Regions from separate parts of the Paenibacillus sp. SSG-1 genome, predicted to be linked through region 1. Evidence: riboswitches for the same ligand, from Rfam matches in the RefSeq annotation. Region 1 holds a riboswitch; the other holds the start of a gene.

Evidence for each region. A riboswitch is a leader RNA that binds a small molecule or an ion and turns the genes downstream of it on or off. The one in region 1 is predicted to bind FMN.
Region 2: it holds a riboswitch for FMN, as region 1 does, so the genes downstream of both, ribD (bifunctional diaminohydroxyphosphoribosylaminopyrimidine deaminase/5-amino-6-(5-phosphoribosylamino)uracil reductase RibD) here and BCV73_RS22020 (DMT family transporter) in region 1, are expected to answer to the same signal.

Annotation. Positions count from the first base shown of each region.
Region 1 covers NZ_MBRK01000001.1:4,756,134-4,760,076, forward strand. Annotated here, with positions in the region: gene BCV73_RS22015 (ABC transporter substrate-binding protein) at 1-436, opposite strand, end outside; gene BCV73_RS22020 (DMT family transporter) at 887-1,843, opposite strand; FMN riboswitch at 1,971-2,133, opposite strand; gene BCV73_RS22025 (S-layer homology domain-containing protein) at 2,362-3,471, opposite strand; gene BCV73_RS22030 (DUF6359 domain-containing protein) at 3,688-3,943, opposite strand, start outside.
Region 2 covers NZ_MBRK01000001.1:3,811,262-3,815,204, forward strand. Annotated here, with positions in the region: gene BCV73_RS17610 (bifunctional 3,4-dihydroxy-2-butanone-4-phosphate synthase/GTP cyclohydrolase II) at 1-240, opposite strand, end outside; gene BCV73_RS17615 (riboflavin synthase) at 297-962, opposite strand; gene ribD (bifunctional diaminohydroxyphosphoribosylaminopyrimidine deaminase/5-amino-6-(5-phosphoribosylamino)uracil reductase RibD) at 1,064-2,173, opposite strand; FMN riboswitch at 2,588-2,759, opposite strand; gene BCV73_RS17625 (peptidylprolyl isomerase) at 2,944-3,375, opposite strand; gene lysA (diaminopimelate decarboxylase) at 3,600-3,943, opposite strand, start outside.

The DNA.
Region 1 (3,943 bases):
TATGCAATGTCATGTCGTCGGTCCACTCGTATTTGGTGCCGAGCAGCGGCTCCAGCTTGCCGTCCAGCTGATTGATCATAAACAGCGTCTCGTAGACCAGCTCTCTCGAGTTACCATAGTTGATCGGGAAGGCCGGATTGCCGCTCAGCAGGTTGAAGTTGGATGGCGGCCCCCATTGAATTCCGTTAATGTAAAGGGTTTCATTTCTCGGCGTTTCTTTGGCGTCTCCGCTCGTTGCTGGCTGGTTCGCCGCGGGCTCGGTCGTCGCCGGCTCCGTGGCTTTTTCTCCCTGATCGGCCGGCTTGGTTTCCCCTTGCGCCGGCGGCGTCGTCGTTCCCGTTGCGGAAGGCGGCTGCACGGTCTGGCAGCCCGCGATCATCACGGTCGCCGCCACGAAAAGGGCCATGAGCGGCTTGGAAGCTAATTTCAGCTTCATGTAAACTCCCCCATTTCCTCCAATTCACATCTACATAAATTGAACTAAGACAGGGACAGCACTTCGCCTTTAGCTCATTTTATATACATGCAAGCGTGATGCAGATTTCACGTCTTCAGATCGGAAGGTTCGTGCCCCATGGATCCGAAGAAATCAAACCTCTTCATTCCGAGGAAACCGCATACCCCTTCACGAAAAAGTACGGAGCGGGCTGACGGACTCATGCGGCTAAAACGTGTTCTGCAAGCGCTTTCCGTAAAATGTATGAGGGATCGCTTGGAAATGATGACTGATTTATTTTTTAAATGTGCTGAAAAAAAGTTACTGAAATCCTTCGTACGGTTTGCCCTTCCTTCCAAATAAAAAAACGGCCCCTGCCATCAGCAGGAACCGCTTTTCAAACCTATATAAAATTGCGTCTTCAAATCCTGGACTGGCTGCTTGCAAGCTTTAAGCCGCGCTCTTGCGGGAAATCATGAACAGCGCCGCCCAGATCAGGATAAATCCGACCGCTTGTGTTGGCGTCACGACCTGATGAAATACGATCCAGTTGATCAGCACGCTCACCATCGGGAAGCTCAGTTCCGCCAGCGTCGCCACCGATGCTTTCGTCGTTGTCAGCCCTTTATAGTACACCATCAAGCTGAACAGTCCCGGCAGAAGCGCCTGCCCCAGCATGTTGATCGACACTGCAGCCAGCGTTCCCCCGTCGGTATGCACCTGCCAAGGATCTCCCTGATTGATGGTAATCCCGATCAGCAGCGGCAGCGCCAGAATGAAACGCAGCGAAGTCACCGTCTCATACTCCATTTTTCCGACCATCAGACGACCCATGACCGTGGAACCGCCCCACAGTGCCGCGGCACCCAGCGAGAACAAGCTGCCGACTTTGACGAAATCATTCACATGCCCGAACGGAAACGTGAAGCCAAAGGTCAACAAATACGTTCCGGCCAGCGCCACGATGAACAGCCAGGTGAAATGCTTCGGAAGCTTCTCACGCAGCAGCAGTTTGGCCATAAGAATGGCGAAGATCGGCTGCAGCTTCTGCAGCAGAACGACCGCGTTCAAGTTCCCGGAGGACAGCCCCTGCGTAAACAGGATGGTTGCAATAGCCGAGCCGCCCCACGACAGGAAAAGCAGCGCGCCGACATGGCGCAGTTTCAGGCCTTTCAACTCGCTCCGATGTTTCCACAGCATCGGTGCGACGAACAGCACCAGCAAAATATGCTCGATGAGCACGATCTGCGTTGCCGTCATATGTTCTTTGAGCAAAATGATCCGGAACAGCGGATCCGCTCCCCACAATGCTGCACCCAGCACGACCAGCCAAAAGCCGGATTTGCTGCGTTCGGCCTTCCCGCTTGCCGCGGGCCGGACCTTGATATTGCTGCTTACATTTTCCATACTCCAGTTCCCCTATCCCTGAATACGGAGTCAACATTGGAAAACCCCCGAGATCGACATCAATCGACACATCGGGGGTTGATCAAATAAGCTTGCGGAAATGTCAAAATTTCGCACATGCCTATTCTTTGATCTTCTCCCATCCGGACTTTACCGTCGGCCCTGGATTTCCACCAGGTCAGTCGCCGCCTTATTGCTAAAGCTGCGAGTCGCGGGCTTGACGCCGTCTTCATCATGAGAAGAGAACGCTCACCGCCGGTCAGGAATTTCACCTTACCCCGAAGATCCATATTCATTTATTTTTATTTTTTTCATGCAACTTACATTGTTTTCATCATTATAGCATAAATGTATCCAAAAGTGTTTCAGTTTTTTAATAGCTTTTTATTTCCATGGATTAAAAATTTGGATATGGGGCTGGAGATGGACATTTTTCGGTATATCAGCAGCCATTTAAAATGACAGACGGCAGGCATTGATGAGCCTGTAGCAAGCACTGAACGGACTCGCGGCAGCACTTATCGCTGTTCAAGCACCGACAGGATCACGGCCACCGCTTCAGCCCGCGTTGCGTGCGCGTTCGGGGCGAACAGGCTGCCCGCTCTTCCGTGCATGATTCCTTTCTCCACCACTGATGCGATATACGGCTTGGCCCAGGCCGGAATTTGACCGCGGTCGGCAAAATTCAAACTTCCCGCACCTCCCGGTGTTCCGGTACCGAGCGCCCTGACGGTCATCGCCGCCATTTCGGCCCGGGTAATGAGCCGGCTTGGGCCAAACGTGCCGTCGGCATAACCGTTCATGATGCCGTGCGACACCGCATCTTGGACAGAAGACAGCGCCCAAGCCGGAATCTTCTTCGCATCGGAAAAAGCCAGCGCCTGCGAGTTGGCCGTCTGACCCATCGAGACCGCACGCATCATCATGCTGGCGAACTCCGCCCGGGTCACTTCCTTGCCCGGCTGAAACGTGCCGTCGGGATATCCGCTGACCCATCCCTGCTGGACCGCATTCTGAATTGGCTGCTCCGCCCAGTGGCCGCGGATATCCCGGAAAGTGCCCGGCGTTCCTTCCGCTTTGCCCGGCTGGACCGTGATTTCCGGCTTGACGGTTATCTCGGATGAGCGGAGAGCGGAATCCACCAATTTGGCGCTCTCCACGGCCACCCGGGACGAAGCCGTCCTCAGCGCCGTAAACTCAATGACGGCGAGCTGGAGCTTGCCGCTGTCTCCGGCTGTTTTTCCTACTTTGGTGTGGGCTAGGCGGATTTCGTTGTTTTGGACAATTGGTTCGACCGAAAAGCCGGATGTCCCCGTGGATGCGGTGCGGTAAGCCAGCTTCGCCGGGTCAAAGCTGAGCGTCAGCTCATACGCATACAAGTCCTTCAGTCGCTCGCCGGTCACCGTGACCGTCACCTTGGAGCCATTGGAAGTTACCCCCAGTGACAAGGAAGGTGCTTCCGCAGCGGCGGTGGTTACCGCAATAGCCGGGGAGGCCGCGGCAACCGGGGAGCTGCCAGCCGTGCGTACTTCTGAAACCGCAGCGTTTGCGGGGGTTCCTGATCCGATGAGTCCGACACAAATGGCTACGGCCCATGCGGCATAGCGGGTAGATTGTTTTCGTGGCATACGTCCAGCCCTCTTTCCATGAATTGAAAATCGCAGGAGCAGCCTGCACCGCTCCTGCGATTGTATCCTTTTCCAAGCAGTTGATTTCTAATGCTGCTTACGACCATATCCATTGGATGATATCCATCCCGATACGGTCCCAATCCCCGCATGAATCATGCGAGACATGGTACTGCGTATGAGCCGGGCTTGAGGACCATCCGGTTCTCTATCCCCTTACTTCGCGTACCAGCTGCCGATGATCATCTGCGCTACCGCAGCCAGCGAACGGATCGAAATTTCGCCTTCGCTGAACAGGTCCGCCGGAGCAACGCGGCTCCAGTTGGGATCCGTCGACTGGATGCCGTAGTACTTGGCGAGGATGGACAAATCCTGCACCGTAATCTGCACCGCTCCAGGTACCAGCGTGATCAGCTTCTTCTGGAAGGTGGTTACGGCGCTGCCGAGTTCAGCCGCAGCCGAATCCACCTGG
Region 2 (3,943 bases), 940 kb from region 1:
GTTCGATACCATCGGCTTCAGGCCGAGCTCAGCGGCTCTTTCCTCGGTAATCGGCATGCAGACCAGTCCGCGTCCTTCCGTGATCATGAAGTTGATGACTTCAGGCGTTGCCTGATCCGCCAAGGCGATAAAATCGCCTTCGTTCTCGCGGTCCTCGTCGTCCACGACGATAACGACCTTGCCTGCCGACAAGTCGGACACCGCATCTTCAATGCGGTCAAACACAAAATCCTCCTTCATGGGTTTCCCTCCTATTCCTGCATGGGCTTATTGGCCTGTCTGTCCTCTTGCCTGCCTCATGCAAATCCGTGTTGTGCTAGCAGCTCCATGCTGATTCCCGAAGGTTCAGGACGTCCGTTCCCTTCCCCTGTTCGGTAGTGAAGCAAATGGTCCACATATTTTCCGAGAATGTCGCATTCCAGATTCAGCGCACTTCCAGGCTTTTTGTCTGCCAGACTTGTCTCCGCAAGCGTATGCGGGATAATGGAAACGGTGAATGTCTTGGCGCTCGTCTTGACTACCGTCAAGCTGATGCCGTCCAGGGTAATAGATCCTTGCGGGATGATGTAGCGGAGCAGAGCGGTATCTTCCGGCTCCACTTCGATCAACACCGCATTCTGATCCCGGTCCATCGCCCGGATCGTCCCCGTCCCGTCGGCATGTCCCTGCACGATATGTCCGCCGAAGCGGGCACCCACCTGCATGGCGCGCTCCAAATTCACCCGGCTTCCGGCCCCCAGCGATTTCAAGTTGGAGTGGCGGTACGTTTGCGGCATGACGTCCACCGCGAACGAACGGGCTCCAATCTCGACAGCCGTGAGGCAGACGCCATTGACTGAGACGCTGTCCCCGATTTTGAGATCGCCCATAATCCGGGAGGCCTCAATATGCAGGATCATCGCTTCCCCTTTGCTGGAGACACCCCGCATGACGCCGACCTCTTCAACCAAACCGGTAAACATCGCAACCGCTCCTTTCTGTCCTGTAAAGAAGTATTTCATACGATTCATATCGTTAACCGTGTGCAGCCTTAAAAAGTTAAGTATCGTTTTTCCGGATCAGGTCATGCCGGCCAAACCGGCTTTCCGCTGATACAGACGTTATCCCCGAGCACTTCGGTCTCTACGTCTTCCAGCCGGACGGCGTCCGCCATCTTGTCGGCGCCACGCAGCGAGAAGTTGACGGGGGCCGCCGGACCTCCAACGATTTTCGGTGCGAAATAGAGCACGATCCGGTCGATCAGCCGGGTCTCCAGCAAGGCACCGTTCAGCCGGCCGCCGCCTTCCACCAGAATCGAACCGATCTCACGTTTGCCCAGCTCCTGCATCGCCAGGCGAAGATCGACCTGCGGGCCTGATCCGCAGCGGATCGTTTCTACGCCGATCTTCTTAAGGGCTTCCGCCTTATCCAGATCGGCGCGTTCCGTCGTCAAAATGACGGTCGGCGCAGCTCCATCCCGAACCACCTTCGACTCAAGCGGTATCCGCAGTAAGGAATCGACGATGATCCGCACAGGATTCAGACCGATGGCGCCCTGCAGCCGGGTGGTCAGCTGCGGATTGTCCGCGATCACCGTATTTACACCAACCATAATCCCTTGATGCCGGTGGCGGAGCGTATGAACCTGCTCCCGGGCCGCTTCGTTCGTGATCCATTTACTGTCTCCCGATTCGGCCGCGATGCGCCCGTCCAGCGTGCTTGCTGTCTTGACCGTCAAATAGGGAAGCCCGGTTGTAATATACTTGATAAACTTTTCGTTCAAGCGGCGGGACCTGTCACCGAGCAGCCCAACCTCCACCTCAATCCCGCTTCGGCGGAGCAGATCGATTCCTCTGCCCGCCACCTGGGGGTTGGGGTCTTCGCAGGCCACGACGACCCGCTTCACCTTCTCGCGTATGAGGCGTTCGCTGCATGGCGGCGTTTTTCCGTAATGGCTGCAGGGCTCCAGCGTTACATAGACCGTACTCCCTTCCGCACGGTCACCCGCCATATTCAGCGCATGTACTTCCGCATGAGCGGTTCCCCGCTGCAAATGCGTTCCAAGCCCAACCATAGCCCCGTCTTTAACGACAACGCAGCCGACAACCGGATTGATTCCGGTCTGACCCTGTGCCCGCTCCGCCATATCGAGCGCAAGCGCCATATAAAATTCATCGTTGATGATGCCGTCCATTCATCTCCCCCCTTGTTCGGAATCGGGACATCCCCTCAAAGCTAAGTCTCGGCTTCGAGCGCTTTGCGGATACTTCGCATGTTGGAATTTCCATGGTAAATCACTATACCATGCACAGCTTTGGCTCCGCGCTGTTCAAACCGGTACTCTCCAGGGATCCCTAGGTCTTTGTAAAAAAGCAAAAAGCCCCGGGATGGCTTAAACCATCCTCGGGGCTGTGAAAGACAAGTCAGATACACTCCAATAAGGCTGCAGAATCCCAAAAATCAGGATCAGCCAAATAAGTCATCGGTAACGTAAAGTCATCAGTAAACAGAAGCCGTCCCTCCAGGGACAACCTTCTACTATGTGAAAACAACCACGTACACGTGACATCTTATTGGACAGCTGCACTCCGAACTGAAGTGCACGCTTTCTCTCCTTCTCCCATCCAGACTATACTGTCGGTCCCGGATTTGCACCAGGTCCACCGTACGCTAATCGTCAAACGAAGCGTCCGGGTCACGGACTGAGACGGGCGCCAGAACTGATCGGCTGCCGCGTCATCACCGCCGGTAGGGAATTTCACCCTGCCCCGAAGGATAAAACCAATATCAATATGCAATTGTCAGATGGAATGGCTGCCTAGTGGAAGCCCCATCTATACTAGGAAATGTTAACACTGCCTCGGCAAAAAATCAATACGCCCCTTTTCCCGGCCCTGAACAAAAAGCCGCTTGTCCCTCTTTGAAACAGGGAAAGCGGCTGATAAATCGTGCGCGACTCGCAGATTAAGCTTCGTATACTTCGACCGTCTTCATCACGTCGCGGCCTTGGAACGCGTCGACGTATTCCATGCCCTTCGTCACTTTGCCGAATACGGTATGCTGTCCGTCGAGATGCGGCTGCGGCTGGTAGCAGATGTAGAACTGGCTTCCGCCGGTGTTGCGGCCGGCATGTGCCATCGCCAGCGATCCGCGCTCGTGTTTGTTCGGGTTGATTTCGCAGTTGATTGTGTAGCCAGGGCCGCCGGTACCGGTGCCGTTCGGGCATCCGCCCTGCGCAACGAATCCCGGAATGACGCGGTGGAACACCAGACCGTTGTAAAAACCGGAGTTTGCCAGTTTTTCAAAGTTCGCCACCGTGTTCGGAGCGTCTTTTTCAAACAGATCGAGCAGCACTTCGCCGCCGTTTTCAAGAGTGATTTTTGCTTGCTTGGCCATTATGTCAATGACTCCTTTCATGTCTTTCCTGAGTGTTAACAGACATCTTCTAGTTTACTATGAAATCCCGGGCGAAGCAAAATAATTCCGCATTTCTCCTCGTTCTATAAACGCGCAAAAGGACCCCTCTGCATTCCCCAATACAGAGATGATCCTTTATACTGCGCACCAATTCATTTACCAGAGGCGCTGGCGAACAGCGCCTGCCCCCTTAATGCATCTCCTTACTTAAGCACAGCCTGCTTTGCGATCCGCTCAGGAATGACATCGTGGCCGATGATATCCTGAAGGCTCTCGCGGCGAACGACCAGGTCGCTTTGACCTTGGTTCACGAACACGACCGCCGGTTTGCGGATCCGGTTGTAGTTGCTCGCCATCGAATAATTGTAGGCCCCTGTGCACGAAACGGCGAGCAGGTCACCGTTATTGACTTTCGGAAGCTCTGCATCCCAAATCAGCATATCGCCGCTCTCGCAGCATTTGCCGGCTATGGACACGGTTTCTTCCGGCTTGTCGTTGGCACGGTTGGCCAGCATGGCCTCATACTTCGACTCGTACAGCGCCGGGC